DNA from 2 places in the Ralstonia sp. 24A2 genome. Region 1 is predicted to be linked to the other one. Evidence: riboswitches for the same ligand, from Rfam matches in the RefSeq annotation. Region 1 holds a riboswitch; the other holds the start of a gene.

Region 1 (14,619 bases):
AGCACGCCAATGAGCAAAAACTCCAGCGCAAACGTCCCGAGAATCTGCCCCTGCCGCAGCCCGAGGCACTTGATGATGGCTACCGCATCGGTGTGGCGTGCGGTGTAGCGACGCGCCGCCATCGTGATGGCCACCGCCGCGATCATTGCCGCGAGCAAGGCGACGAGCGAGAGGAAGCGCTCGGCACGATCCAGTGTTTCGCGCATCTGCGGCTGGCCGTTCTGCAAGGACTCGATGCGCACGCCGCGCACCTGACGCGTCTTCAGTTCGCTTTCAGCCCAATCGCGGAAGGTGGTGGTGGCCACATCGGGCCCAGCCACCAGCAGGCGGTACGTGACGCGGCTGCCGTACGTGACGAGGCCAGTAGAGGCCAGATCGGCCATCGGCAGCATCACGCGCGGGGCAAAGTTCATGAAGCCGGCGCCGCGGTCCAACTCTTGCGTGATGACGTGGGCGATCTTGAAGGTGCGTGTGCCCAGGCGAACGGCGTCCCCCACACGCAGGCCCAGTGCGTCGAGCAACGGTGCATCAACCCACACCGTGCCCGCAGAAGGAATCGCGCGGATAGGCGCACCAACGGTATCGCGCCCATCACCGCTCACCTTGAGCGTGCCGCGCAGCGGGTATCCCGCATCCACGGCCTTGATGGCCGTCAACTGCGATGCCGGCTCACCAGATGAACCGTTGGTGAGCGTGCTGGCCATGCTGGGGAAGGTCGCGGTATGCGTCACCTCCAGGCCGCTGGCGCGCGCATGTGCCTCAATGTCGGCCGGCAACGGCTGATCAGACACCACGAGCACATCTGCGCCGATCAACTGGCGGGCATCACGCTCCAGACCAGCGTGCATGCGGTCAGCCAGAAAGCTGACAGACGCCAGCGCAGCCACGGCCAGCACCAGCGCAACGAGCAGCAGATTCAGCTCGCCAGCGCGCCAGTCGCGGCGCAGCATGCGCAAGGCTTGGGTCCAGACGGAAAAACGTGACATGGGCGGAACAAGGGCGGGAGCAAACCCCGTCATGTTCGCACGACTTCAGTGGGCCAGCGCGCGGGCGTCCTCAGCGTGCCAGGGCAATGCCTGATCGGCGGTGAGCAGCGCGACCTGCTCGGTGGCGCGATAGCCCGCCAGATGGCTCAGCCCTTCGCGAAACGCCGGCTGACCAATGCGCTCGATCAGCTCGCGCACCCACGAGGCAAGCGCGTCATTGCGGCGCACCGCCAGGTAGTACGTTTCACGCGTAAGCGGCACGAAATGCAGGCCATGGGCCTCAGCCCCGGGGCGCAGGCCGAAACCGACATCCGCCCGCCCTTCCTGCACGGCCACGGCGATCTTGTCGCTGGAGAACTCCTGCTCGTCATAACCGTTGATCTGATCCGGGTACAGCCCTGCAGCCACCAGCAACTGATCGAACAGCAGGCGCGTACCCGAACTGCGCTGGCGGTTGACGAACCGTGCCTGCGTGCGCGCCAGGTCCTGCAGCGACTGCACGCGCCCCGCCCATTCCGGCGACATCATCAACCCCTGCTCCCGATCGGCCAGGGCGATCAGGCGCACGGCGGTCGGACGCAGCCACTTGCGCAATGTTTGGTGAGCGATCGAACCGGCGCCCTGTTGCGGCGCCACATAGAAGCCGGCCACCTCGCACTGTTTCTCCTGCAGGCAGATCAGCCCCTCAACGGCGCTGCAGAACACGGTATCGAGGTGCGAGCCATGACTTGCATGCGCAAATGTCTCGGCCAGCACTTCCACCGCAGGATCATGGCTGCCCGAAAAGCGAATGCGCGTTTGAGACTGCGAGGCGTCTTCCAGCTCCGCCATGAACTGGCCCATGGCCTGGCGCACGGCCGGATCAAGCTGCTCGCGCAGGCGCATTTCGGCACGTAGCATGCGCTCGCCGAACAGCGTGAGCGATGCACCGCGGCCACGCTCCATATCCAGCAGCGCCCGCCCGAGCATCTCTTCCCACGAGCGCATCACGCCCCATGCGTGCCGGTACGACAACCCCACCTGCTTGGCTGCCCGGTGCAGCGACCCCGTTTCGCGCACCGCCCGCAGCAATTGAAAGACCTTGCCGTTGGCGCGCGGATTGTCATCCGGCCCCACCACCGGGAAAACCTCGAACTGGAACGTCATTATGTTTGTGATTTCCTATTTACTTGGCTCGTGCTCCCGGAGAACAATTCCCGTCATCTCCCAGGGGCGGGCGCATCGTGGCTGCCGACCGCCTCAATGTTGCCGACATCATGCAACATCCAACATAAAGCGTCCACGTCTCTTATATCCTGCTCACGACATGCCCGGATTGCTCCAAACCCTTCGGTTGTCTGCCATCGCCTGCCTAGTTCTGACTTTTGCCAGTGCTACATATGCAGGCGATCTCCGCATGGCCACCACGACCAGTACAGAAAATTCCGGTTTGCTCAAGGTGCTGCTGCCCAAGTTCGAAGCCGCCACCGGCATCCATGTGCAAGTGATTGCCGTTGGCACTGGCAAGGCCGTCAAGCTAGGGGAGTCGGGTGATGTGGACGTGGTGCTCGTGCACGCCCGGCAACTCGAAGATGCGTTCGTCGCCTCGGGTGGCGGCATCGACCGCCGTGACGTGATGTACAACGACTTCATCCTCGTCGGCCCGACGGCGGACCCGGCAGGCATCCGTGGTCAGAAGAACGTCATCCAAAGCATGGAGACCATCGCCACTGCCGGTGAGAAATCGGGTGCCAAGTTCATTTCGCGCGGCGATAACTCCGGCACCGACGTGATGGAAAAAGCTTACTGGAAGACCGCCAACGTCGACCCGAAGGGCAAGCCCTGGTACGTGAGCGCGGGCCTGGGGATGGGCGAAGTGCTGAACATGGCCGCCCAGATGAACGCGTACACGTTATCCGACCGCGCCACCTACGGCGCCTATCGCGCCAAGACGGGCCTGGACATCGTACTGGCAGGCGACCCGCGCATGTTCAACCCGTACGGCATCATCGCCGTGAACCCGAAGAAGTATCCAAGCACGAACTACACGGACGCGACCAAGCTGATCGAGTGGATCACCTCCCCCGCCGGCCAGCAGGCGATTGCCGATTTCAAGGTGAACGGGGAGCAGGTGTTCTTCCCGAACTACGGGAAAACGGTCGCAAGCGGGAAGTAATCCCGCTGCTTGCTGAGAAGATGTCGGATCGGCAGCTCAGGCTGCCGTTTCCAATTGCGGATGCTGCGGCAACTCTGCGGCCACTTCGCCGATCATCCGGCGCAGCCACATCACATCGGGCGCAGCGTGGCTGCGCTCGTGCCAGAGCTGGTAGAAGCGCATCTTCGGGAACGCCATGGGCGTCGGCAGGATGCGGATCGGCAGATACTGCGCACAATGCGCCGCAAACTGGCGGCCAGTCGTGAAGACCAGATCCGTACGCATCAGCACATACGGCACCAGCCCGAAATATGGCAGCGACACCTGGATCTGGCGCTTGAGCCCTTGCTCCGCAAGTGCCTGATCAATCATGCTGCGCTGCATGACGGCGTACGGTGCGGGTGCCAGGTGCGGCATCTCCACGTAATGCTTGAGCGAGATCCCCTTGCGCGCCAGCGGGTGCTGGGCGCCCAGCATGCAGACGACTTCATCGTCGAACAGCGGCGAAATGTGCAGATGCTCGGGCGGCGACAGCCAGTTGCCGATCACCAGGTCCATGCCGCCCTGCTCCAGCGCGGCCAGATAATCGACGCCGGCATTGAGCGGATGCACCACCAGCTTGGCCTGCGGCGCTTGCTTGCGCAGGCGCTCAACAATGTTGGGCAGGAAAAATGCATCCAGATAATCCGGCGCGCCCAGGTGGAAGGTGCGCGTGGTGCTACCGGGGTCGAACTCCTGTGACGGGCGGGCGATGCGCTCCATCGCCTCCAGACTCTGCTGGGCCAGGGTCAGCAACTCATGGCCGCGCTCGGTCGGCACCATGCCGTTCTTGCCGCGCACGAGGATGGCGTCGCCGGTGATCTCGCGCAGGCGCTTGAGCGTGTTGCTGATGGCCGGCTGCGACTGGCCGAGCTTGACCGCCGTACGCGTCACGCTCTGCTCGGTGAGCAGCGTGTAGAGAACGCGCAGGAGGTAGGTGTCGAGGTGATCTTTGCCGTGCATCTGGATGCCGAGCACGGGCGACGCCGTGCGGTCTAAAAACGTGCTGAGGGGACGCTGTCAGTGTATGTCACTTGCACGTCGCGCCGCCAGACCGCTACCGGCGGGTATACCCCGGATTTTGGCTTTCCGATGCGGGTTATCACATGGGCCAAATATTGCATTCCTGGCCCGGTGCTATGGTTCCACTACACACACAAACAGGCGTAAAACCCCATGGAGACTCAGCCCATCCGTTTCTTCCACCGCGGCCAGGTGCGCACCGTTACGGACGCGCCGATCACCCGGACGGTGCTTCAATACCTGCGTGAAGACGCGCACTGTACAGGCACCAAGGAAGGGTGCGCCGAAGGCGATTGCGGTGCATGTACCGTCGTGCTCGGCGAACTGCAGGCGGACGGCAGCGTTGGCCTGAAGGCGGTCAACGCGTGTATCCAGTTTCTGCCCACGCTGGACGGCAAGGCGCTGTTCACCGTGGAAGACGTGCGCGGCAAGGATGGCACGCTGCACCCGGCGCAGGAAGCCATGGTGGAGTGCCACGGCTCGCAGTGCGGCTTCTGCACGCCGGGCTTCGTGATGTCGCTCTACGCGCTGTATGAGAACACCGGCAGCGAGGCGCCGATCCCCTCGCGCCAGGCCATCTGCGATTCGCTCACCGGCAACCTGTGCCGCTGCACCGGCTACCGTCCCATCATCGATGCAGGCGAACGCATGTTCGAGTTGCCCTCGCCGGCTGGCATTGATCGCACGCAACTGGCAGAAACGCTGCGCAAGCTGCAGCGCCCGGACACCTTCAGCTACGCACCGGTCGGTACCGAAAAGGCGCCGCGCTTCTACGCACCGCGCACGGCATCCGCATTTGCCGCCATCAAGGCTGCGCACCCGAACATCCGCATCCTGGCCGGCAGCACCGACGTCGGGCTGTGGGTCACCAAGCAGTTCCGCGACCTGGGCGACATCCTGTACATCGGCCAAGTGGCGGACCTGTATGCCCTGGAAAAGCGCGACGGCTGGATCGAAATCGGCGCCGCCGTCTCGTTGGAGCAAGCCTACGAATTCCTCGCCGAGGACTACCCCGAGCTGACCGAGCTGTGGAAGCGCTTCGCCTCGCTGCCGATCCGCAATGCCGGCACGCTGGGCGGCAACATCGCCAACGGTTCGCCGATTGGTGACTCGGCCCCGGCACTCATCGCCATCGGCACGCGCGTCGTGTTGCAACGTGGCGAAGTGCGCCGCGAACTGCCGCTCGAAGACCTCTATCTCGCTTACCAGAAGAACGCGATGGAAGAAGGCGAATTCGTGGCCGGCCTGCGTATTCCGGTGCGTGAGGGCCGCGACGCCATGCGCTTCCGCACGTACAAGCTGTCCAAGCGCTTTGACGAAGACATTTCGGCCGTGTGCGCCGCACTTGCCATCGAACTGGACGGTGACATTGTGCGCAGTGCGCGCATCGCTTACGGCGGCATGGCCGCCACGTCCAAGCGGGCCACCGAAACCGAAGCCGCCATCACCGGCCAGCCGTGGAACGAAGCGACCGTGCGTGCTGCCATGGCAGCCATGTCGCGCGACTACACCCCGCTGTCCGACATGCGCGCCACCGACAACTACCGCCGCATCTCGGCCGCCAACACGGTGTACCGCTTCTGGCTGGAAACCCGCACCGACGCGCCGCTCACGCCCGAACAGATCAATGTGCGCGCGGTCGAATTGAATACCCTCACGGCAGCCTGAGAACATGAACAAGCAAACCGAAGCCTTCCTGCTGGCGGAAGCCGATATTGCAGCGGCCATGCCTGACCAGCGCGGTGCCGTGGTTGGCATCTCACGCCCGCACGAGTCTGCACATCTGCATGTGGCGGGCACTGCCACGTACACCGACGACATCCCCGAGCTGGCCGGCACGCTGCATGCCGCGCTGGGCATGAGCACACAAGCGCATGCGCGCATCGTCAATCTGGGCCTGGACCGCGTGAAGGCAGCACCGGGCGTGGTGGCCGTGTTCACGTCTGCGGATATTCCGGGCACCAATGATTGCGGCCCGATCATCCACGACGATCCGATCCTGGCGACCGACACGGTGCACTTCATCGGCCAGCCGATGTTCATCGTGGTGGCCACGTCGCACGACGCGGCACGCCGCGCCGCACGTTTGGGTGACGTCGAATACGAAGTGCTGCCCCCGCTACTGACGCCTGAAGACGCACGCGCCGCCGGCAAGTCCGTGCTGCCGCCGATGCATCTGAAGCGTGGCGAACCGGCCGAGCGCATTGCCGCTGCACCGCATTCGGAAGCCGGTCAGATGTCGCTGGGCGGCCAGGAGCAGTTCTATCTGGAAAGCCAGATCTCGTACGCGGTGCCGAAGGAAGACAACGGCATGCACGTGTGGTGCTCGACACAGCACCCGACCGAGATGCAGCACATGGTGTCGCACATGCTGGGCTGGCACGCCAACCAAGTGCTGGTGGAATGCCGCCGCATGGGCGGTGGCTTCGGCGGCAAGGAATCGCAATCGGGCCTGTTTGCTTGCTGCGCTTCGCTGGCGGCATGGAAGCTCGCCTGCCCGGTCAAGCTGCGTCCGGACCGCGACGACGACATGATGATCACCGGCAAGCGTCACGACTTCCGCTTCGGTTACGAAGCTGGTTACGACGATAACGGCCGCATCCTGGGCGTGAAGTGCGACATGACCTCGCGCGCCGGTTTCTCGGCCGACCTGTCCGGCCCGGTGATGACGCGCGCCATCTGCCACTTCGACAACGCCTATTGGCTGCCCGAAGTGGAGATCGACGGCTTCTGCGCCCGCACCAACACGCAGTCGAACACCGCATTCCGCGGCTTCGGCGGCCCGCAGGGCGCGTTTGCCATCGAGTACATCATGGACAACATCGCGCGCTCAGTCGGCAAGGACGCGCTCGATGTGCGCCGCGCCAACCTGTACGGCAAGGACAAGAACAACATCACGCCGTACGGCCAGACCGTGGAAGACAACGTCATCCACGAACTGCTCAACGAACTGGAAGCAACGTCCGACTACCGCGCCCGCCGCGAGGCCATCCGCGCGTTCAACGCGACGAGCCCGGTGCTCAAGCGTGGCCTGGCGCTGACGCCCGTGAAGTTCGGCATCTCGTTCAACGTGAAGCACTTCAACCAGGCCGGCGCACTTGTGCACGTGTACAACGATGGCTCGATCCTCGTGAACCACGGCGGCACCGAAATGGGCCAGGGCCTGAACACGAAGGTCGCGCAGGTTGTCGCGCACGAACTGGGCGTGTCGTTCACGCGCATTCGTGTGACCGCGACCGATACCAGCAAGGTGGCCAACACGTCCGCCACCGCAGCCTCGACCGGCAGCGACCTGAACGGCAAGGCCGCGCAGGACGCCGCACGCCAGATCCGCGCCCGCCTGATCGCGTTTGCCGCAGAACACTACGAAGTGCCCGCCGAAACCGTGACCATCGTGGGCGATCATCTGGAAATCGGCGCGCGCCAAGTGCCGTTCGACGAGCTGATCAGCAAGGCCTACGTGGCGCGCGTGCAGCTGTGGTCCGACGGCTTCTACGCCACGCCCAAGCTCCACTGGGATCAGTCCAAGCTCAAGGGCCGTCCGTTTTACTACTACGCGTACGGTGCCGCGGTGTCGGAAGTGGTGGTCGACACGCTCACCGGCGAATGGCGCCTGCTGCGCGCCGACGTGCTGCACGACGCCGGCCGCTCGATCAACCCGGCCATCGACATCGGCCAGGTGGAAGGCGCGTTCATCCAGGGCATGGGTTGGCTGACCACGGAAGAACTCTGGTGGAACAAGAACGGCAAGCTGATGACGCACGCGCCGTCCACCTACAAGATCCCGACGGTCAACGACTGCCCGACGGACTTCCGCGTGCACCTGTTCAACAACGCCAACGTGGAAGACAGCATCCACCGCTCCAAGGCGCTGGGTGAGCCGCCGCTGCTGTTGCCGTTCTCGGTGTTCTTTGCCATCCGCGATGCGGTGGCCGCCGTGGGCGATGGCCGCACCAGCCCGCCGCTGAACGCACCGGCCACCAGCGAGGAAATCCTCAAGGCCGTGGACGCCATCCGCAGCGCCCCGCTATCCGCCTGACCTGAAGTACGGAGACCGTCATGGACCACACGCAATTGCGCCCGTTCCGCTTCGCCGACGTGCTTGCCACTGTGCAAGCGGGGCAGCCGTGCGTGCTGGTCACGGTGACGGACGTACAGGGCTCCGCCCCGCGCGAGCCTGGCACGCTGATGCTCGTGTGCGGCGATGGCTTCTTCGGCACCATCGGTGGTGGTCATCTGGAATGGCGCGCGATGGAAATCGCCCAGGCGATGATGGACGCGCCCGAAGCCAGCGGCGACGCACGCCGCCAGTTCGTGCGCATTCCGCTCGGGCCTGCGCTGGGCCAGTGCTGCGGCGGCGTGGTGCGCCTGTCGCTGGAACGACTCGACGCTCGCGATGCAGAATGGATCGCCCTGGCCGACGACGCCATGCGCCAACGCCGCAGCCTGCGCCGCGTTGTCTCCGCAGATGCGGCCGTGAACGTTGAAGCAACCATCGGCGATGCGGCTGCAGCCGGCGTGCAGTTCGACGCCAGTGGCTTCACCCAAACCGTACTGCCGCCCGACATGTCGATCGTGCTGTGCGGCGCCGGCCATGTCGGCCACGCCATCGTGCGCGCACTCGCTCACCTGCCCTGCCGCGTGACATGGGTGGACGAGCGCGATGCGATGTTCCCGTTCCCCACCGAGGTGCCGCCGAACGTCACCATCGAATCCACCGATACGCCGGAAGCCGTGATCGACCACGCGCCCGCCGGCAGCTACTTCCTGGTCATGACGCACAACCATGCGTTAGACCTTGCACTGTGCGAACGCATCATGCGGCGCACGGACTTTGCGTACTTCGGCCTGATCGGTTCCAAAACCAAGCGCGCGCGCTTCGAGCACCGCATGGTGGAGCACGGTGTGGACCCGGCACGTCTGCCGGAAATGGTGTGCCCGATTGGTGTGGCGGGCATCGTGGACAAGGCGCCGGATATCATTGCGGTATCCGTCGTCGCCCAACTCCTGCAAGTGCGTGAGCTCCAGCAGCACGCGCTCACCACGGCCAGTGGCGGGGCGACGGTTCCTTACCGCGTCCCCACACCTGTCTGATCATGCCGATCTCCGCCGCTCTTGCAGAACGCATCGCCACCAGCCCGAAAGCCGAACTGCACATCCACATCGAAGGCTCGCTCGAACCCGAACTGATGTTCGCGCTGGCCGAGCGCAACGGCGTCAAGCTGCCGTATGCCTCCGTTGAGGAAGTGCGCGCGGCTTACGCCTTCGACGATCTGCAATCGTTTCTCGACCTGTACTACGCCGGCGCCAGCGTGCTGCTCACCGAGCAGGATTTCTACGACATGACTGCCGCGTATGTAGCGCGCGCGCTGGCGGATAACGTCCACCACGCCGAGATCTTCTTCGACCCGCAGACGCACACCGCGCGCAACGTGCCAATGCACGTGGTCATCAACGGCATCGTCCGCGCGCTCGATGATGCCGAACGCGAGCATGGGTTCTCCAGCCTGCTGATCCTCTGCTTCCTGCGCCATCTGAGCGAGGAAGACGCCTTCGCCACGCTCGAAGCCGCCCTGCCCTACATCCAGGACCCGGCCAACCGCATCATCGGCGTGGGGTTGGATTCGTCCGAGCGCGGCAACCCGCCGGAGAAATTCGCGCGCGTGTTCGCCCGCTGCAAGGAACTGGGCTTGCGCCTGGTCGCCCACGCCGGTGAAGAGGGCCCTGCGCAATACGTGATCGACGCGCTCGACATCCTCAAGGTGGAGCGCGTTGACCACGGCGTGCGCGCCATCGACGATGCCGCGCTCGTCAAGCGCCTGGCTGCCGAGCGCATCGCGCTGACGGTGTGCCCGCTGTCGAACGAAAAGCTGAAGGTCTACCCCGACTTGCGCGATCACTCGCTCAAGCAACTGCTGGATGCCGGCTGCGCAGTGACCCTGCATTCCGATGATCCGGCCTACTTTGGCGGCTACATGAACACCAACTGGCTCGCCACCTTCCACGCCCTCGACCTGTCTGCCGCCGATGCCCACACGCTCGCGCGCAACAGCTTCGAGGCGTCCTTCCTGCCCGAGCAGGACAAAACGATGTGGCTTGCCAAGGTCGACGACCACTGGAAGCACACACACTGAAAGTCGCTAACACAGCCTGCCTGGCTAGGCGCGTCGACGCAGACAGTACTGAAGTACCGAGTGCTGGCAACTTCGGGCGGCGCAACGACGCCAGGCAGGTTGTGTTAGCGACGTAAAAACCCACGAGACGACGATGACCACCATGCCTCCGACTTCCAACAACGTTCACGCCTACCGCGGCCGCGTGCTGCATTTCCTGCACGATCCGCAGTATCGCGAGCGCGATGCCTATGAGTATTGGGAGGACGGCCTGCTCGTGGTCATGGGCGGCAAGGTCGTGCAGGCTGGTGACTACGTCGCGCTGCGCGAAAACCTGCCCGCCGGCACGCAACTGCACGACTACAGCGGCAAGCTGATCGTCCCTGGCTTCATCGACACGCACATCCACTTCCCGCAGACGGACATGATCGCCTCGCCGTCGCCGGGCCTGCTGCACTGGCTGGAGACGTACACCTTCCCGGAAGAGCGCCGTTTCGAAAGCGAGCAATACGCCGCCGGCGTCGCCTCGTTCTTCCTTGACGAACTGCTGCGCAACGGCACGACCAGCGCGATGGTGTGGAGCACCGTACATCGCGGCTCGGCCGAGACGCTGTTCACGCAAGCGCAGCAACGCGGCATGCGCCTCATTACCGGCAAGGTGATGATGGATCGCAACTGCCCCGAGTACCTGCGCGACACGGCGGAATCCGGCGCACGCGACACGGCCGACCTGATCTCGCGCTGGCACGGCAAGGACCGCCTGGGCTACGCCATCACCCCACGCTTTGCACCCACCTCGAGCGAAGCGCAACTGCAAGCCTGCGCAGAACTCGCCAAGCAATACAAGGACGTCTTCATCCAGACGCACGTCGCCGAAAACCCCGACGAAGTGAAATGGGTGGCCGACCTGTTCCCCAACGCGCGCAGCTACCTGGACGTGTATGACAAGTACGGCCTGCTGCGCAAGGGCGCCTTCTACGGCCACGCCATCTGGCTGGACGACGGCGACCGTCAGCGCATGGCCGAATCCGGCGCGGCTGTGGCGCACTGCCCCACGTCCAACCTGTTCCTGGGCAGCGGCCTGTACAACTTCCACAAGAACGACGCGCACCGGCTGGCGCTCACGCTAGCCACCGACGTGGGCGGCGGCAGCTCGTTCTCGATGCTGCGCACGATGGGCACGGCGCACAAGGTCGCCCGCATGGGCGGCTATCACCTGACCGCACTGCGCATGTTCTATCTGGCCACGCGCGGTGCTGCTGAGGCACTCGGCTGGGAAGACCGCATCGGCAGCTTCGTGCCGGGCGCGGAAGCCGACTTCATCGTGCTGGACCCGGCCGCCACGCCGCTGCTGGCGCGCCGCAACGCGCGCTCGGAAACGCTGGAAGAGCTGCTGTTCTCGCTGGCGCTACTGGGCGAAGACCGCGCGGTATCCGCCACCTATATCCAGGGCGAACCCGCCAAGTTTGCGGTTGGCGCCAACGCCTGATCCTCTTATAATCCCCGCTTCCATTGGGGAGTAGTCGCCCGAGGTTGAGACCTCGGGGGCCACGTCAACAGACTTGACCACCGCTGCAACGGCAGGTGGTTATGGCGTGGTCAGCAGCCACTCAGGGTGCCCAGTATCGAAAGATGCGTGACACCTTGGTGACGCGCCTGGCGAGACCGATGACACACCTCTGCGGATAGGGCCGGCAGCGGTGCGTCATTGGTTCGCACACGGCCCGGACACCACAAGAACATGGAAGCCTTTCTCGTCTCCACCGGTATCGTCGCCCTCGCGGAAATCGGCGACAAGACCCAACTGCTGTCGATCCTGCTGGCCGCGCGTTTTCGCAAGCCAGTGCCGATCATCATCGGCATCTTCGTCTCCACCTTGGTCAACCACGCACTCGCCGGTGCCGTTGGCGGTTGGATCACACATGTGCTCGGTGAGAACGTGTTGCGCTGGATTCTCGGCGCCGCCTTTATCGCCATGGCCGGTTGGATGCTGATTCCCGACAAACTCGATGACGAAGAAGCCCCCAAGGACACGCGCGGCCTGGGCATCATCGGCACCACCATCGTCGCGTTCTTCTTTGCCGAGATGGGAGACAAGACGCAGATCGCCACCGTGGCGCTGGCGGCGCGCTTCCATGACATCGCGTGGGTAGTCGCCGGTACGACCTTCGGCATGATGCTGGCCAACGTGCCCGCGGTGCTGATGGGCAACAAGTTCGCGTCGCGCATGCCCATCAAGCTGGTGCATCGGATTGCTGCGCTGATTTTCCTAGTGTTGGGTGTGCTGGCGCTGCTGGGCGTGGGCAAGTAAATCGGTAGCGACTGCGGTGCGGGCCGTCGATCTTTCAACGATCGATCGGCGGCATCGCGCCATGCCCGCGAATCCACGCCCAATTGGCGAGCTCGGCCATTTCTTGATCGCCACGACTGTCGCCATAGGCAAACAATTTCAGTGGTGGACGATCCGCCCACCACTGCCGCAACCGCACAACCTTCTGCGGCCCCCAACAGTTCTCACCATCGAGCTGACCGGTAAAACGATGCTGCTCGAATGCCAACTCAGTCGCCAGCACGGCGTCGAAGCCGGCGGTGACCGCCCATTTCTTCAGATAGAGCGACGGCGATGCACTGACCAACACCAGTGCATGACCCCGCATCCGGTGTTCTTGGATACGTAGCAACATCTCCGGCCGCACGAGGTGTGCAAGATGCCTGTCGACAAAGCGCTGCGCCCATTGATCGAGCACGGATTCCTCGATGGGCCCCAGCGCAAACCATGCAAACTTGGCCTTGGCCGCACCGCGTGAGATCAGCCCGATCTTCATCGCGCCGATCCAGGGCAATGCGCGCAGCCCAGCCCACAAAAAGCGCCGAGCACCAACCGCCCGCCAGACGAAATGGCGAAAACTGTCGGCGGTCGTGATGGTGCCGTCGAAATCAAAGGCGGCGATGATGCGGTCGGTCATAGGCGAGAGCCGAACGAAAATGAATGGCCCGGAAGATAGCAGACGTGCGGGCAGCGTGACGACCACCCGCAATCGGTGTGCGACCGGCAAAAAAAACGGGGCCGTAGCCCCGTTCAACCCTCACCGGTCATGTCACCCGCTAGGGAACGAATGACATGCTCCGATAAACCTCTCTGTTGTCGATCCGGCGTGCGCCTCAGTTGGTCTTGGCGCCGCCTTCAAACCACTTGGCGATGATCGCGCGCTCGTCGTCGGTGATGTTCGTGACGTTACCCAGCGGCATCAGCTTCTGCTGCACGGCCTGCTGATACACAAGCTGCGCATGCTTGACCAGTTCGTCCGGCGTATCGAGCAACACGCCCTTGGCCGGCGAAGGCATCAGGGTAGGATGAGCCGAGTGACATTGGTAGCACCGCGCGGTAAGGACTGCCTGTACTTTGGCGAAGTCGGAGCCGCCAGCGGCTGCCGGAGTGGCCGCCGCCGCGGTACCTGCGGCTGCCGCAGCCGGAGCGCTTTCTGCCACAGGAGCCGCCGGACGCGATACCGGAGCCAGCCACACCGCCACACCCAGCAGCACAGCCACGCCTGCTGCCGGATACGCCCAGTTCACCACGCCCTTGTGCTTCAGGATGAAGAACTGACGGATCAGCACGCCAGCCACCATGATCAGGATCAGCACAGCCCAGTTGTACTTGAAGGCGTACGTCATGCTGTAGTGGTTCGACAGCATCGCGAACAGCACCGGCAGCGTGAAGTAGGTGTTGTGCACGCTGCGCTGCTTGCCGCGCTTGCCGTGGATCGGGTCCGGCTTTTCGCCAGCCTTGAGCGAGGCCACCACCTTGCGTTGCCCCGGGATGATCCAGAAGAACACGTTGGCGCTCATGATGGTCGCGATCATCGCGCCGATCAGCAGGAATGCCGCACGGCCCGAGAACAGGTGGCATGCCGCAAACGCAGCCAGCGCCACATAGATCGCCACCAGAATGCCCACCACGCGGTCGTTCTTGCCGAACACGCGGCAGATGGTGTCATACACCAGCCAGCCGACCACCAGGAAGCCGAGCGCCAGCAGCACCGCCGTCGTCGCCGTCATGTCGAACACGCTGCGATCGATCATGTAGACGTTGGCATTGAACAGGTACACCACCGTCAGCAGCGCGAAGCCCGACATCCAGGTGGAGTACGACTCCCAGTAGAACCAGTGCAGATGATCCGGCAGTTGCTTCGGCGCCAGCAGGTACTTTTGCGGGTTGTAGAACCCGCCGCCGTGCACGGCCCACAGTTCACCGTCGACGCCCTTGTCTTTCAGGTCCGACGCTTCCGGTTTGGTCAGGCTGTTATCGAGCCAGACGAAGTAG
Region 2 (14,619 bases), on a different contig from region 1:
ATTCTGCCAACACAGGCAACGTGCCGTTGACGGATCTCCGCAGGAATCGCTGTCTCTTCTACTGCGTAGAGCTTTGCGATGATCTCGTCGATTTCAGGGTGGCTTGCCAACTGGTCCCGCAACTGCTCACGTAGCTGGATCAAGGTAACGCCATTCGCTCGCTGCTTGGCCATCGACTGCTCGAATGTCGAGACCGCAAGACACGGCGTGACGTGAACCCACAGCGGATCGACACCCGTCATCCGGCCAAACGCCTCGTCTGTCATATCGGCACCGTGGGCAAAGGTCGATGTGATGGTCAAGCTGGCGGCGCAAGTCAACAGTGCGAGAAGCAGGCGAGCGTAGTGCATGTTTTGTTTCACTGGGTTTCGAGTCGACATGTTCGCCAGTCGTCAGGCCACCGCCTACTCCTGGCGCCGCAGAAGAACATGCGTAGCCTTCTCTGATGCCACGGACTCCACGCACGTGTACCCGAGCGCCCGCAAGTCGAGTCCTTCGAACAGCGGTTCTCCCCGGCCGAGCAAGACCGGCGAGACCGCAATGTGCAATTCATCAATGAGGCGTTCACGAAGATACTGCCGGATGGTGTTCAGCCCGCCGCCGATGCGCACATCCTTTCCGGCAGCGGCCTCGCGCGCACGGTCGAGCGCCTCGTGGATGCCCCCGGTGATGAAGTGGAACGTCGTGCCGCCTTCCATCTCGATGGACGGGCGTGCATGGTGGGTCAAGACGAAGACTGGAACGTGATATGGCGGGTTGTCTCCCCACCAGCCTTTCCAGTTGGTGTCCGGCCATTCCCCGCGAATGGGGCCGAACATGTTCCGGCCGAGAATCCAGGCCCCGACATTCTGAAAGCCACGGGCGGCGAAATCATCGTCAACCCCGGTCGTGCCGCCTTCCTTGCCAAACAGGGTCCGCTGGAATGTGCGTGTCGGGATCAGCCACTGGTGCAGTTCGAACCCGCCAACGCCCAACGGATTGTTGATGTCTTGATCTGGCCCCGCTCCGTAGCCGTCGAGCGAGATGGTGAAACATGCAACGCGAACACGTGCCATCGTTTGCCTCCGTTTAGACGCTTAACCGCTCATCCCCGCCACTAGCAACCCACGGGCCCTTTGTCAGCCGCCCGGTAGCTTGCCCGTAAACACCGCCAATTGCGCAGCGAACGCTCGCTTGTAAGCGGGCCGCGCTTCACCGCGGGCGACATAGGCCGCCAGCTTCGGAAATTCGTCCAGCAGGCCTGATGGACGCCGCCGGAGCAGCACCGACACCATCATCAGGTCACCCGCACTGAATGCACCATCGAGCCACTCGGCATCGCCCAGGCGAGTAGAAAGCTGCTCCAGCCGATGACGGATGCGATCCATGACCAGCGGCAAGCGTTCCTTGGTCCAGGGCTTGTCGCCCTCCTGAAGCCTGGCGGTGGCGAGTTCAAGGATCGGCGGCTCCACGGTGTTGAGCGCCGCAAACATCCATGTGATCGCCCGTGCCCGGGCATTGTTATCGTCCGGCAATAGACTCAGACCCGCATGGCGCTCGGCGATATGGAGAGCGATCGCGCCGGTCTCGAACAACACGAGATCGCCTTCCTCATACGTGGGAATCTGGCCAAACGGATGCAGCCCCAGATGTGCGGGTTCCCTCATCGTCTGGAACGAAACCAGCCGAACCTTGTAGGGCTGGCCGGCCTCTTCGAGCGCCCAGCGAACGCGCGTGTCACGTGCCAGTCCCTTGCCGCCGTCGGGCGATCGTTCAAAGGCAGTGATGGTGGGGGGCATTGGAGTGTTCCGGGGGGGGGCTATGGCACCGACGATCTCTTCAACACGGGGCGTGCTTCTTGCGCTGCTTGACCTATGACGAATGCGCCGGGGCCAGTTCGATACATTTTCTGTCCGGGTGGTTGGCAGTACATCCACGCGTGGCCCCAAAACCGCCACATATCCTCAACCATCCACATTCACGAAGCGCCGCCGCGTTGTACTTTCCCCGCCCGTCCGGAGGAAAGCAACTACATCTTGCTATTGACTCCGCCTCCGCTCCAATTCCTTTAACAGCGCCCACCAATACAGCGCCAGCGGCACCCCCCCTCCAGCCTGGTGAGCTGATCAACCCCAAAGCCGTATGCGTGGGGCTCAAAGCGCGGCGTTCCAAGCAAACAAGATTCGAGGTGCCGAGCAGATCCCGCCATGAGTGCGCTCTGAACCTCAGGCGTGAGCCTCAGAGGTTCAGTTCAGAAGTGGAGCAGGAGCGCCGCGATCGCCAGCTACATCAGCCGGCTGACATCAGACCTGGATCAAGCCGATGCGCGTGACGCGTGTTCAGTTCTGCGTCAGCGGATTCAGCGTCGTGCAGAGGAACCCGCTGCAGTTGCTGGCCTTGAAGTAGTAGGACGCCGATGTGCCGAGCACGAGATCCCCAAGGTAGGCATTGCTCTGCGCACCAAGGTCGTTCAATTGCTGGATAAACGCCGCGCTTGCTGTCTGCATGGTTGCCGACTGGTACGTGAAGGTGGGCGATTGGGTCTGGTCCTTCACGTAGACCCACGCGGAGTCGGCGCCGAACCCCAATGCCCCCTTTGCGCGATAGCCGTTTGCACCTTCGCTGTTGGCCTGCGCGATGAAGCTGCTCGACGTCGTCGGCAGTGTGAGCGCATGGTAGGTGTAGGTCGCGTTCGACGCGTTGTTCTTCATGTACAGGCTCGTGCTGGCCGAGCTGAGCATGATCGGGCCGACCAGCCAGTAGCCCGACTGTCCTTGCCCGTTGGCTTGCGTGAGGAACGCGGCCTGGCTGGTCGGCCAGGCTACCGCTGCGTAGGTATAGGTGGCTGACGAGCCGCCGTCCTTGCGGTACAGGTTTCCATACGTCAGCGGACCTTCAAAGCGATAGCCGCGTGCGCCCTCGGCGTTTGCCTGCGCGAGGAAGGCCGACTGACTGCTCTGTGCGCCGACCAGTTCGTACGTGTACGTTTGCGCGGTGCCGTCGTTGACGAAGACCGAGGTCGTGGTGCCGCCCGACGCGTTGAACCGGTCGCTCAGATAGCGGAAACCCTTTGCACCTTCGCTGTTCACCAGGGCAAGGAAGCTCGCCGCATCTGCTGCGGGCGGCAGGGCTTCATAGCGCAGCGTGAGCGTGCTGCCGCCATTGGACCCCGAGCCCGGATTGGTACCCGTGCCCGGCCCCGTGCCTGTACCCGTTCCGGTTCCATTTCCTGTACCGGTTCCCGTTCCCGTGTTCGAACCCGTGGCTGAAGTGGAGGAGTCGCCACCGCCACCACAGGCAGTGAGTGCAACACAAGTCATCGCGATCAGCGCAACGGTTTTCATGGGGTCACCTCGGAAGAAAAAATGTGTGAGCAGAGCCCGCGCGCACGACGCTGCCGTGTGCGGGCAAATGGCAACAAGCCATACGAGTATGAGTAGTACCTTCGGTTGGTATGGGGCCGCCCGGGTTGGCAAGCCGCTGGCATGTGCCAGCGTTGAGCCGTAGCGAATCCATGAAACGGAAATATACCGATCTATCTCATTTGGATGATGATCGTTTGGTAATGCATGTCACTGAATGACCGGCGGGTTGAATCGCATCGGTGGCGCCGTGGTGACACTGCTGAGGCCCTGGGTTTTCTGATGGCCGGGATGCGTCACCCGCCTTGGCTTCAGCGTCTGCTTCGGTCCCGCTCCTTCATGTCGTACTGCTGGCGATTGATCTCATCCCCAGACAGGAGGGCATCGTTGAAGAGCCGGTTGTCGTGTGGCACGGGTTCAGGCCATTCGCCTTCTCCGTAAAAGCATCGGTAGATCAATTTCGTCCGGTGGTCCCATCGGAACATGACCTCCTCGAAGGGATCGTCCACGAACACGTCTCGACCCTGGAACGTCGCACCTTTTTCGACTGGCATCTGTGCCTCTTTGCAAGGGCGGGCACCGGACAAGTCAGTGCCCGGCACCAGGCGCCTCCCTTGAGCCCGAGCCCGAGGGGCTCAAGCACGCGATCGGATAGGCCGTGCCAGCTCTCGTATGTCTGGCTGCGCGGTTTGAGAGCATGGAGACCCGCCTGCGCGGCCTGACGGCATTCTACGGAGGTGCAACCTGGCAAGCGCATGCCGAGGCGGCCAACGCCACGATGCTGGATTCGGACAACGTATTGTTGTTGCGCCCCGCCTGGGAGGGGGCCAGCCTGCCAACTGACTTGGCGCGTCGCGCGAGTCAGGACGCAACGGCGGTGCCACCGGGCTTAGTCGACATCACGATCTTCTATCTGGAAGCGCCGGTGTCAGCGGAGCTTCTTGCGTTCTGTCGTGAGCGCATGGCGCGCGTGCTCAGCACCGGTGGCGCGAGCACCCAGGGGTGGTACATCACCGAGCCGAGCGAGAACGATTTCCGTCGATTGCCGGTGCGTGCGAACGAGCACGTGCTGGTGGGTGTTGCGGTGTTTCCTGACGTCACCCGGTTTGAGGCATTCGGCCGATCGAATCTGTGGGCGCGTGAGATTGCCCCGCAACTGGCGCAATGGCCGATCCGCTCGACCGAGACGCACCGGCTGGTGCCCACGGCGCGCTCGGCCATTCATGCGTAAGCCGGTTTTGAACGCACACAGGCGCCACCGCTCTAGCCGTTGGTAAACCTGGCAATCAGCACAACCGCAAAGACGGCATACAGGCTGCCGGCCACGACCAGCGTGCGCCCGTGGACCATGCCGCGCCGGAACATGGCCCAGAGATACACGATGGCGGCGGCGGTGATGATGCCGGACGCGAGCAGCGGCCCGTCGAAGCGCCAGGGCGTGAAGAAGATTCCCAGTGCGCTCGGGATGGTGGCCTGGATCATCATCGCGCCCGAGATATTGGCCAGGGCCAGGCGCTCCTTGCCTTGCCGGACCCAGATCAACGCGTTCATCGTTTCCGGCAACTCAGTGGCAACGGGGCTCAGCAGCAGGGCAACAAGGTGGGGCGGCCACTGCAGCGCCGTGCCGATCGACTCCAACTGAGACACAAACACATGTGAGGCGCCGCCAATCACCACAAGTGCAATCACGGCTTGCAATACCGCCCAGCCGAGTGCGGGCTCCGCCTGATTGGGCCGGATCGACAGGGGCTCCAGCTCCTCTTCTTCAGGCGCGGTGTCGCCATCCTTGATTTCTCGCCAGACGTAGACGGCGTACGCAGCAAGGAAGAGGACGCCCAGCCACGGCTTATAGGCGAATGCGACCAGCCCCAGGGCAACCTTGACGACAAAGACGCCGAGGAAGGCAGCCTGGTCGCGGCTCATTCGCATGTGATCGACTTTGACTTCCGTCGTTGGCCGTCCAAGGCGCTGCCGGTTCGCGATCAACGCCAGGCCAACCACGGCATAGGCGAGGGTCGCCAGCACGAGCGGGCCGCCCATTGCCGCGCCGACACCGAGGTCCTTCTTCTCGGGCGTGGCGCCGAACGCCACCGCCACGAACGTCACGGCGCTTTCAGGTAGCGCGGTGCCAAACGCGGCCAATACCGAACCCACTGCAGTGGCGCCCAGATTCAACCGCTTGCCGCACCATTCGATGCCGTTGACGAAGTATTCGCAGGCCAGGTAGATGGCGCCTGCCGACATCAGGAAAAGACCAATCGTGAGAAGCATGAAATGTGAGGGGCCGGGCGACGCGATCAACCAATGGCGCAGCAACGCACGTCGCCCAGCCCTGGGGAGCACGTTGCGGCCAAAGGTCTCGCCTGGCGGTTCCGCTTGCAGCGGACGCTGTCCACACCATGAGGCATTGGCGCCTCAAGTTTGTTGATGTGGACTTCCGAGCATTGCGCCCGGAATGGCTACTCCCCAATGACAACGGGCGCGAGTCTATCACGTGATCTGCACGCGTTCTATCGTCCGTTTACGGGGGTGATACTGCCGGCACTTCGTACTTCGGCTGCTGGGCGGCAACCGGCTCTAAGATGCGCAGATTGCCGGGCAGGTGGGCGACGCGGTGTTGTCGTCCTGACCACAGTTGCAGTCAATCCGCCCGCCCGGCGCGCAGGTCGCTCTTGCGGATGAGTTGCAGCAGCGTCTCTGCGGGCTTGGTCAAACGCCGCGCCGACAGCGTGATGAACTCGATGGCTGGCAGGGGAGGCAACGCATCGACGTTGACGGGCGGCACCAGTCCACCGCCGCTCAGGTTCTGCGCGCGCACCGTAATCCCCAGTCCGCCGCGCGCTGCGGCAATACAGCCGGAATGGCTGCTGCTGGTGCAAACCACGCGCCAGAGCCAGCCTGCTGCGGCCAGCGTGTCCAGCACCACCGAGCGGGTCACGCTCGGCTCGTTGACCAGGATGAGCGGCAGCGGTTGGCTCACATCCACCGCGGTACCCGGCCGCGCGAGCCATTCGAGCTGCCCCCGGAACAGCGGTACGCCACGCCGCCCGCCTTCGCGGCGCTTGCCGACGATCAGGTCGAGCGAGCCGTCTTCGATGCCCTCGTAGAGCTTGCTGGTCATCCCCATCGTGATCTCGAGTTCGACATCGGGGTGCGTCGCCCGGAATGCCGCCAGCAGATTGGGCAGCGGCCCCTGGGCCAGGTCTTCCGATGTCCCCAGCCGAACGCGCCCCTGTAGCCGGGGTGCGCTGAACTGCAGCTCGGCGCGCGCCAGCGATTCGAGGATCAGCTTCGCGTGGACGAGCAATGCTTCACCATCGGGCGTCAGCGACAGGGAATGCGTGTCGCGCACGAACAGCCGCCGGTTCACGCTCTGTTCCAGACGGCGGATGTGATCGCTGACCGACGATTGCGACAAGCCAAGCTGGCGCCCGGCATCGGTAAAGCTACGTGCCGCGGCCACGGTGGCGAAGGTCTGGATCCAAACAGGATTGAGCATGCGGCATTGTCATCGGAGATTCCGATCACAGTCAACGACGCTAGAGGGGTTCCCGATTGGCTAACCATGCGTAGCATTGCGGGTGGATGTCCGGAGCTTTCCGGACAGGCATTCCAGGATTCACATGCAGACCGCTTCAACCTTCAGCTCCCCACAAGATGCTTCCCAGAAGGCCATGCTGTGGATCGTCTTTGCCGGCTTCTTCATGCAGGCGCTGGACACGACGATCGTCAATACCGCGCTGCCCTCGATGGCGCGCAGCCTTGGCGAGAAACCGCTCGACCTCAAATCGGTGGTGGTGGCCTACACGCTCACCATGGCACTGCTGACGCCGGCATCGGGCTGGCTGGCCGACAAATTCGGCACGCGGCGCGTCTACTTCAGCGCCATCCTGATCTTCGTGATCGGCTCGGTGTTTTGCGCCACGGCGCACACGCTGCCGCAACTGGTCATCGCCCGCGTTCTGCAGGGCATTGGCGGGTCCATGTTGCTGCCGGTGGGGCGGCTGGCGGTGTTGCGCAATATCCCGGGCGAGCAGTACATCGCGGCGCTGGCTTTCGTGTCGGTGGCCGGGCAGGTTGGCCCGCTGCTGGGGCCGGCACTGGGCGGGTGGCTTGTGCAGAACGTCTCGTGGCACTGGATTTTCCTGATCAACGTGCCGGTGGGCCTGGTGGGGCTATTTGCCGTGCGGCGCTATCTGCCGCAGGACGCATCGAGCGCGGTGGCGCCATTCGACTGGATCGGCTGCGGCCTGCTGTCGATGTGCATGGTGGCCTTTTCGCTGGCGCTCGAAAACGGCGCGGATAGCCCGTGGAGTGCGCTGCTCATCGCTGTCAGCCTTGTCAGTGCGCTGCTGTATATCCCGCATGCAAGGCGGCGGGTTGCGCCGTTGTTCCGGCTTGCGTTGTTCCGCGAACCGAACTTCAGCGTTGGCCTGATCGGCAACCTCTTCTGCCGAATTGGTTCGGGCGCGGTGCCATTCCTGCTGCCGCTGCTGTTCCAGCTGCAGCTGGGCTACTCGCCGTTTCGCTCGGGGTTGCTGCTGTTGCCGATTGCCATTGCAGGCATGCTTGCCAAGCGCTGGGTCGTGCCCCTCGTGAACCGGTTCGGGTACGACGGGTTCCTGCTGATCAACACGTGGATTGTCGGCGTATCCATTGCATCGTTTGCCGCCATGTCGCCGGGCTGGCCGCTGGTGCTGTCGATCCTGCAGCTGTCGATTTTCGGGTGCGCGAACTCGATGCAGTTCGCGGCCATGAACAGCATCACGCTCAAAGGCCTGTCGCACGAGGATGCCGGCAGCGGCAACAGCCTGTTCTCGATGGTGCAGATGCTGGCGATCGGCCTGGGTGTGACGATTGGCGGCGGGCTCGTCAGTCTGTTCTCCGTCAGGCTCGGCATGGCTGCGCCGGCCTATCAGTTCGCATTTCTCACCATGGGCCTGGTGACGGTGGTGTCTGCGCTGATCTTCCGTCGGTTGGATGCCAAGCCGTTTCATTCCGAGGGTGCGGAACCCGAGGTCGCGCAGGCGCGTTAGCGAGGGGCACCAGTCTGCGGTGGTCGGCCCTCGCGCGCCAGCAATCAGAGCAGCGTGAGCGTCGCGGGAATTTTCTGGAAACTGATCTTGCCTTGCTGAACGACGAAGGTGTAGGAGTCGGCTCGCTCGCCGTGATGGTGGGCCAGTATGTAGCCACCAATACCGCTGCGGTGGTGGATGTTCCCGTGCGTGCCTTTGAAGAACTGCGTCATGTTGGCGCAAAGGTCAACGCGGCGTTGCGTGGGGTGGTCCGCATGAGTTGACGCCAGCTTGGTATTGCCGCCAACAACAGCGAAGAACAGGCGATATGCCGAGAGGTTGCCGAGCAACTTTGACCAGTCCCAGATGTAGCCTTCCTCTGACAGTCTGATGGAGACCGAGTCTTGGGCATGGCATTCACTTTCTGCTGTCAGGTGATGCACTCGCGCTCCGGTGGGGCCCATCAGACAGAAGTCGAGTCCCATCTGCTTCGCTGCATGGTCGTGAATGAAGCCCGAATTAACCAAGCGCGTCCAAAAAGTCGGATCCTTCTTCGTTTTTGAAACCCGAAGTGACATCGTAGCGGCGTGCTGCGGTTGGTACAGATCCACGATCGCGCGAGCAAACGTGTAATGCGCCCATAGCGTCCAATCGCTCTGCGGGGACGAAGTCACGGGCCACGAGGGCGAGGTTGGCGCAAGATGCCTCTTGGCTGCCGCATGGCTGAGAAACAACCAATCCTGCAGAAGCAGATGGGTGATTTTTTTCAAGGTTCTTTGTCTCCGACGTGAACGACGCGATCGTCCGGCCGCTGAGCGCGGCTGGCTCGGGCAGCTATCTCAACGAGGGCAGTCCCCCGCTTGTGCCGCTGGGCTCTTCTGCAGCAACAGTTGTGCGACGTCCGGATGCCCATAGCAGCGCGCGTAGGCAAGCGCGGTCAAGCCCGACGGGGACTTGGCATTGGGGTCTGCGCCCGCATCCAGAAGCCGTTTCGTCAACGGCAGGTCGCCATAGATGGCGGCGCGGACCAGCAAACTGTATCCCCGAGCATCCCGTGTAGCGACGTCAACAAGACGGCTCGGCGGTGACATTGCGTTCAACTGATCGTTGAAGCGCTTGAGCTGGACCTCGGGAATCACGTCCAACGCGCGAAACAGCACGGTTTTCATGCGCTGGTTCACATCGTCAGGAATCAGCGGCTGCGGCGAGATGCCAAGCATCATCTCCAGTGGACGGGTATCGCCCTTGACGGCAACCTGGGCGCTGCTCATGAGCGGGGATGTCCAGACGCCTGTTGAATGACGCTCCACCGGAAGCGCATAGCGGCGTTGAATCAAGGATTCGAGGATGTCCAGGCGACCGGCATGGATTGCCGCATCCCAGACCGCCATCTCGGGCGGGGCGGGTTCATGCAGGTCCAGCAAGGCTTTCACGACGTCAATCGGTGCGCGCTTGCGAATGGCGGCTGTAATATCCGCGCTCCTGAGCGGGTAGCTCACATCGGGCGCCTGCTGCCAGGTGTCGCGGCTTGGCGTGAACTGGCTGAACTTCGCCTTGAGCCGTTGCAGGGCTTCTCCTCGCTGCGGTTCCGGCAGGTCAACGACTCCCGACCAAAGCGTCGACAGGTTTGCCGTCTGCTCTGCGGGCGCCTTGTCGAGCAGGCGATCGAGGAAGATTCGCGCCACTTGCGCGGTATCTTCAGGCGTGGCGCGCCCGCTTCCCAGTATTTGCAGGAAGCGGCCAACGTCGCCCCAGGCGTACTGCCCGTCTCTCGTCGGCGTGGCACCGTCGTCAAGCATCGACTCGATCCCGCGCAGTGCGGGCTTCATGTGTAACTGGTTTGGCGCCAGGTTGATAAAGAAGGCCAGGCGCATGTTGTTCAGCGCTGCCCGATCTTCCGGGCGTGCAAGATCACGGAACGCGAGCCAGTCATCCTGTCGAAGGTTTTCCGTGGCGATGCTCCCCAGCGTGTACACGGTATGCGGGCACTTCCGGAAAGGTTGAAGCGGTTCGCTCAATGCGCGCAAGCGTTGAATATCACCATCAATGATCGCCTCGCATTGCTTTTCAGGTGCCATTTCCGATTCTGCTGAACTCGCCGCCATGGCTAGCGTTGCGCTTCCAAACGCCACGTTGAAAATGACGGACAGCCGAACCAGGCGGTGCAGGCATGCAGATGAGAATGGGGTCACTGGAACATTCCTCGACAGGTGGAGATATCGCGCCGTTTGGCCGGGGGAGTGTATGACAGGGTTTGCGCGCTTCAACTCAGCATAAAAAAAGGGGGCCGAAGCCCCCCTTTTTCGTGTTGCGGCGTATTACCCGTTCAGGGCTGCATCCTTGACCTTTTTCAGGGCACGGACTTTCACACGCACCGTTGCCGGCTTTGCTTCGAACCACTGCTCCAATCCGGTGAAGGGGTTCTTGCCAAAGCGGCGCTTGGTTGCGGGCACCTTCACGGACGTCACCTTGAAGAGGCCGGGCAGCGTGAACTCACCGGCTCCCTTCTTGTGCAGTGCGCCTGTGATGGTGTTTTCCAGGTGGAGAAGAACGGCCTTCACGGCTTTGGCGTCAACCTGTGCCTGTTCGGCCAGATGGCTCACCAGGCTCGATTTGGTGAACGTGTCCTTCAACGGCTTGACGGACACGGCGGTCGCGGCAGACTTCTTTGCCGGCGCGGCCTTCTTCGGTGCTGCCTTCTTTGCTGCTGTTTTAGCTTTGGTTGCCATGGGAGTATTCGGAAGTAGGTGAATGGGCCAGCAAGATTTGAGCGTATCGCACAGCGCGATACGCTGCAAGAAAGGATAGCAAAACTCGCGCGGATCGCCTGTAGAAATCAGCGGTCAGAGGCGCATTCGGGTTTTTTGTGTGGGTGATTCCTCCAGGTTTCCTTCCTCTTGCGAGCGCGTTCGTAGAACGGTGCGGTCGTTGTACGCATGGCCGGCACCGACTCTTTGACCGAGACCGAACTGTTCCTTCTAGGGAAACGCCCCAGCCCCAGCTACGCTCCTCGAACATTGAGCGTCAGCCGGTGACCATCCGCGCAAGGGGATTCTGGTGCCAAAGATCGACACATCTGCAACCGCCAACCTGACCGGGTTGGTCTTGCTTCTCGTCCTATCCAGCTTGTGGGGCGCGTCTTACACCTTTATCCGGCTGGGCGTGGAGACCATTCCACCGCTGACCTTCATTGCCGCAAGAACGCTGATCGCAGGTGTTCTGCTGTTGCTTTGGATGCAGGGGCGCCGCATTCCAATGCCCCGCGATCGGGCCGTCTGGATGCGTTTCGGCGTGCAGGCGCTGCTCAACAGCGTGGTGCCATTCACGCTCATCGCATGGGCCGAGCGTTCGGTGGGGGCTGGGCTGGCCACGATCCTGAACTCAACGTCGCCGGTCATGGTGTTCCTGGGTACCGCACTGATCACCCGACACGAGCCGGTGTTCGTGCGTAAGCTCGTTGGCGTGATCGCCGGGTTTTTCGGGACGTGCATGGTGATTGGCCCGAGTGCCATTGATGGGCTGGGCGGCCAGTTGATTCCGCAGTTGGCCATCGTGGCGGCGACGGCGTGCTATGCAGGTGCCGCAATCTACGGCCGATCCTTCAAGGGTTTGAACCCGGCTGCGCCTGCCGCTGGGTCGTTGATGGTCGGCGCACTGGTGCTGACCCCTGCCAGCCTGGTGATCGATCGGCCTTGGGAGATCCATCCCTCCGCGCGCTCGTTGACGGCGTTGTTTGCGCTGGCGGTGTTCTCGACGGCCTTGGCGTTCGTCATCTACTTTCGGCTCATTCAGGTGCTGGGGGCGATCGGCACCACGGCGCAGGCCTATCTGCGTGTTCCGATTGGTGTTGGGATCAGCGTGGTGTTCCTGGGCGAATCGCTGGCGCCTTCGGCCTGGCTGGGGCTGGGGTGTGTGGTCGCGGGCGTTGCCGCGATGTCGGTACCCGCGCGCCTCACGCGAGCGCAGCGGGCGTAGGTTGCAGGTCAGGCCGTTGCTGTACGGCGCAATTTGAACTGGCTCACCGTTGCCACTTGGCTGGCCGCTTCTCCAGAAACGCGTCAATCCCTTCGCCGGCATCCTCTTCCATCATGTTGCGTGCCATGACATCGCCAGCGTAGGCATACGCATCGCTCAGTGCCATTTGCCGCTGCCGATAGAACATCGCCTTGCCGTAGCGGATGGCGGTGGGGCTCTTCGACAGGATCTCGGCCGCTTTGCGGGCGACGGCATCGTCAAGCGCCGTATCGGGCACGGCCGCGTTGATGAGTCCCCAGTCTGCAGCCGTGGCTGCGTCGATGAAGCGGCCCGTGACCAGCATGTCGAACGCGCGCTTGGCCGAGATGTTGCGCGACAGCGCCACGGCAGGCGTTGAGCAGAACAGGCCGACGTTGATGCCGGACACCGCAAAGCGTGCCGTTTCCGAGGCGATTGCCAGATCGCAACTGGCGACGAGCTGACAGCCCGCTGCCGTGGCAATGCCATGCACCCGCGCGATGACGGGCACCCGTAGCGCCTGGATGGCCTGCATCACCACGCTGCAGCGTGCAAACAGTGCCTGGTAGTAGGCAAGTTGCGGCGTGCCGCGCATTTCACGCAAGTCGTGTCCGGCGCAGAACGCCTTGCCGGCAGCGGCAAGCACCACGCAGCGCACGCTGTCGTCTGCCGCTACGTCGTCCAGGGCACGCTGCAGCGCATCCAGCATGGCCTCGGACAGTGCGTTGAACTGCAGCGGACGGTTCAGCGTGAGGGTGACCACGCCTTCGCGCGCTTCGCGCAGCACCAGCGTGTCTGCTGTGGTGGGGCTGGGTTCCATAGGTGCACCTCCTACAGGGGGCGTGGGGACGCAAACCCACCACTCCGTAGCCGCGCGATCGCCAGCTTTGCAAGCTGGGCGAACAAAACCGGCTGGCTCCGGTCGCCCGATTGCTGCCCGCCGATGAGCCACAGGTGTGCGAAGCGTGCGACGAGTTCCGCGTCGGCGGGGTTGTCCATCCGTGCGCGGCAGGTCGAGATGGCGAACGACAGGCGGGTGCGATCGACCCGATCCTGGTATTCGGCAACCAGCCTGTCCCGGCGCGCCCATGCCCGAATCGCAATCTCTCGCTGCGGGTGCTTTCCGGCAGCCACCTCCAGATAGCGTGCGAGCACGTCTTCCAGGGTGAGACCTTCTGCCGCATGTGCGAGCATCCGCTCGGTGTAGTCCTGCTCCCATTGCATGAGTACGGCGCGGACAAAGGCTTCGCGGCTACGGAAGTGGTGATAGAACGAGCCCCGCGTCACATTCAGGCGCCGGGACAAGCGCTCCGCAGACACGCCCAAATAGCCCTCGTGGTCGAGGGCATCGAATGCGGCGGCAATCCATTGATCTCGCGTCAACATTGGGTGGGTACCGATAACGTACAGACTGTGTATGGTCGTGCCCGCGTCACTAGTCTGCGGCTTCGATTCTGGAGCCGCCAATGAAGCAAATCGCACTGATTGCCTTTGAGCAATTCACCGACATCGACCTGTTCCTGATGTGGGACATTCTGGGTCGCAACCAGAAAGATTGGCAAGTTCGGATTCTGGGCAAGCCACCGGAACTCCGCTCGGCCCATGGCCTGGTGATCCCCACGCACGGCCGGCTTGAAGAGGCCAACCACGCCGACGTCGTGCTCTTTTCCAGCGGCAAGGAGGGTGTGCCCGCTGCCATGTCGGATGCCGGCTTCATGGGCGCATTTCAGTTGGACCCGAGTCGCCAGTTGATCGGCTCCATCTGCGCGGGATCGTTCATTCTTGCGCGGCTTGGCCTGCTTCCCCATCCCTTGGCGACGACGCACCCTGAGGCGCGCGCGGCGCTGCATGCGGAGGGCGTGGAGCCCGACGATCGGCCCATTGTGATCGATGGCAATGTCGCCACGGCGGGAGGGTGCCTTGCTGCGCTCTATCTCGTCGGTTGGGTTGCGGAGCGCCTGTTTGGCGCGGAGAAATGCATGGAGACGCTGAGGCCGGTGCTGCCGTCAGGTCAGTACAGTGTGTACGAGAAGTTGATTGTGTCCAGCCTGGAGCAGGGCCGCATGCAGCACGCATGAGTTGCGCTGCAGGACATGTGCGCTGCTTCTTGCCGCGCGTGACGTTGATACGGCGCCAGTAGCGGGCCATAACGTCATCGGTATTGAAAGCGGGCATGCGACGTATCTGTTCATCCTGGATCAACACGAGGTGGTGTTATGCCACCGGCGCATGACTTCATCGTTTTATCTTCGTTCTGACCGGAGGGCTGC

What was found. Region 1 has a riboswitch for manganese ahead of ACS13N_RS03680 (TMEM165/GDT1 family protein). Riboswitches for the same ligand answer to the same signal wherever they lie in the genome.
Region 2: another riboswitch for manganese. It lies ahead of ACS13N_RS19195 (sodium:calcium antiporter); the one in region 1 lies ahead of ACS13N_RS03680 (TMEM165/GDT1 family protein).

Annotation. Positions count from the first base shown of each region.
Region 1 is NZ_JBPVZD010000001.1:791,802-806,420, reverse strand. It holds gene ACS13N_RS03725 (ABC transporter permease) at 1-986, opposite strand, end outside; gene ACS13N_RS03720 (substrate-binding domain-containing protein) at 1,032-2,132, opposite strand; gene ACS13N_RS03715 (substrate-binding domain-containing protein) at 2,293-3,141, shown strand; gene ACS13N_RS03710 (LysR substrate-binding domain-containing protein) at 3,178-4,122, opposite strand; gene xdhA (xanthine dehydrogenase small subunit) at 4,336-5,850, shown strand; gene xdhB (xanthine dehydrogenase molybdopterin binding subunit) at 5,855-8,221, shown strand; gene xdhC (xanthine dehydrogenase accessory protein XdhC) at 8,242-9,276, shown strand; gene ACS13N_RS03690 (adenosine deaminase) at 9,279-10,316, shown strand; gene guaD (guanine deaminase) at 10,450-11,784, shown strand; yybP-ykoY riboswitch at 11,798-11,916, shown strand; gene ACS13N_RS03680 (TMEM165/GDT1 family protein) at 12,037-12,606, shown strand; gene ACS13N_RS03675 (HAD-IB family hydrolase) at 12,641-13,261, opposite strand; gene ACS13N_RS03670 (urate hydroxylase PuuD) at 13,458-14,619, opposite strand, start outside.
Region 2 is NZ_JBPVZD010000003.1:391,676-406,294, reverse strand. It holds gene ACS13N_RS19225 (hypothetical protein) at 1-350, opposite strand, end outside; gene ACS13N_RS19220 (dihydrofolate reductase family protein) at 405-1,055, opposite strand; gene ACS13N_RS19215 (glutathione S-transferase family protein) at 1,119-1,778, opposite strand; gene ACS13N_RS19210 (hypothetical protein) at 2,319-3,323, opposite strand; gene ACS13N_RS19205 (hypothetical protein) at 3,653-3,895, opposite strand; gene ACS13N_RS19200 (NIPSNAP family protein) at 4,039-4,572, shown strand; gene ACS13N_RS19195 (sodium:calcium antiporter) at 4,605-5,612, opposite strand; yybP-ykoY riboswitch at 5,637-5,821, opposite strand; gene ACS13N_RS19190 (LysR family transcriptional regulator) at 5,983-6,840, opposite strand; gene mdtD (multidrug transporter subunit MdtD) at 6,923-8,377, shown strand; gene ACS13N_RS19180 (hypothetical protein) at 8,422-9,126, opposite strand; gene ACS13N_RS19175 (ankyrin repeat domain-containing protein) at 9,196-10,548, opposite strand; gene ACS13N_RS19170 (HU family DNA-binding protein) at 10,675-11,085, opposite strand; gene ACS13N_RS19165 (DMT family transporter) at 11,414-12,331, shown strand; gene ACS13N_RS19160 (enoyl-CoA hydratase) at 12,375-13,169, opposite strand; gene ACS13N_RS19155 (TetR/AcrR family transcriptional regulator) at 13,181-13,735, opposite strand; gene ACS13N_RS19150 (DJ-1/PfpI family protein) at 13,816-14,427, shown strand.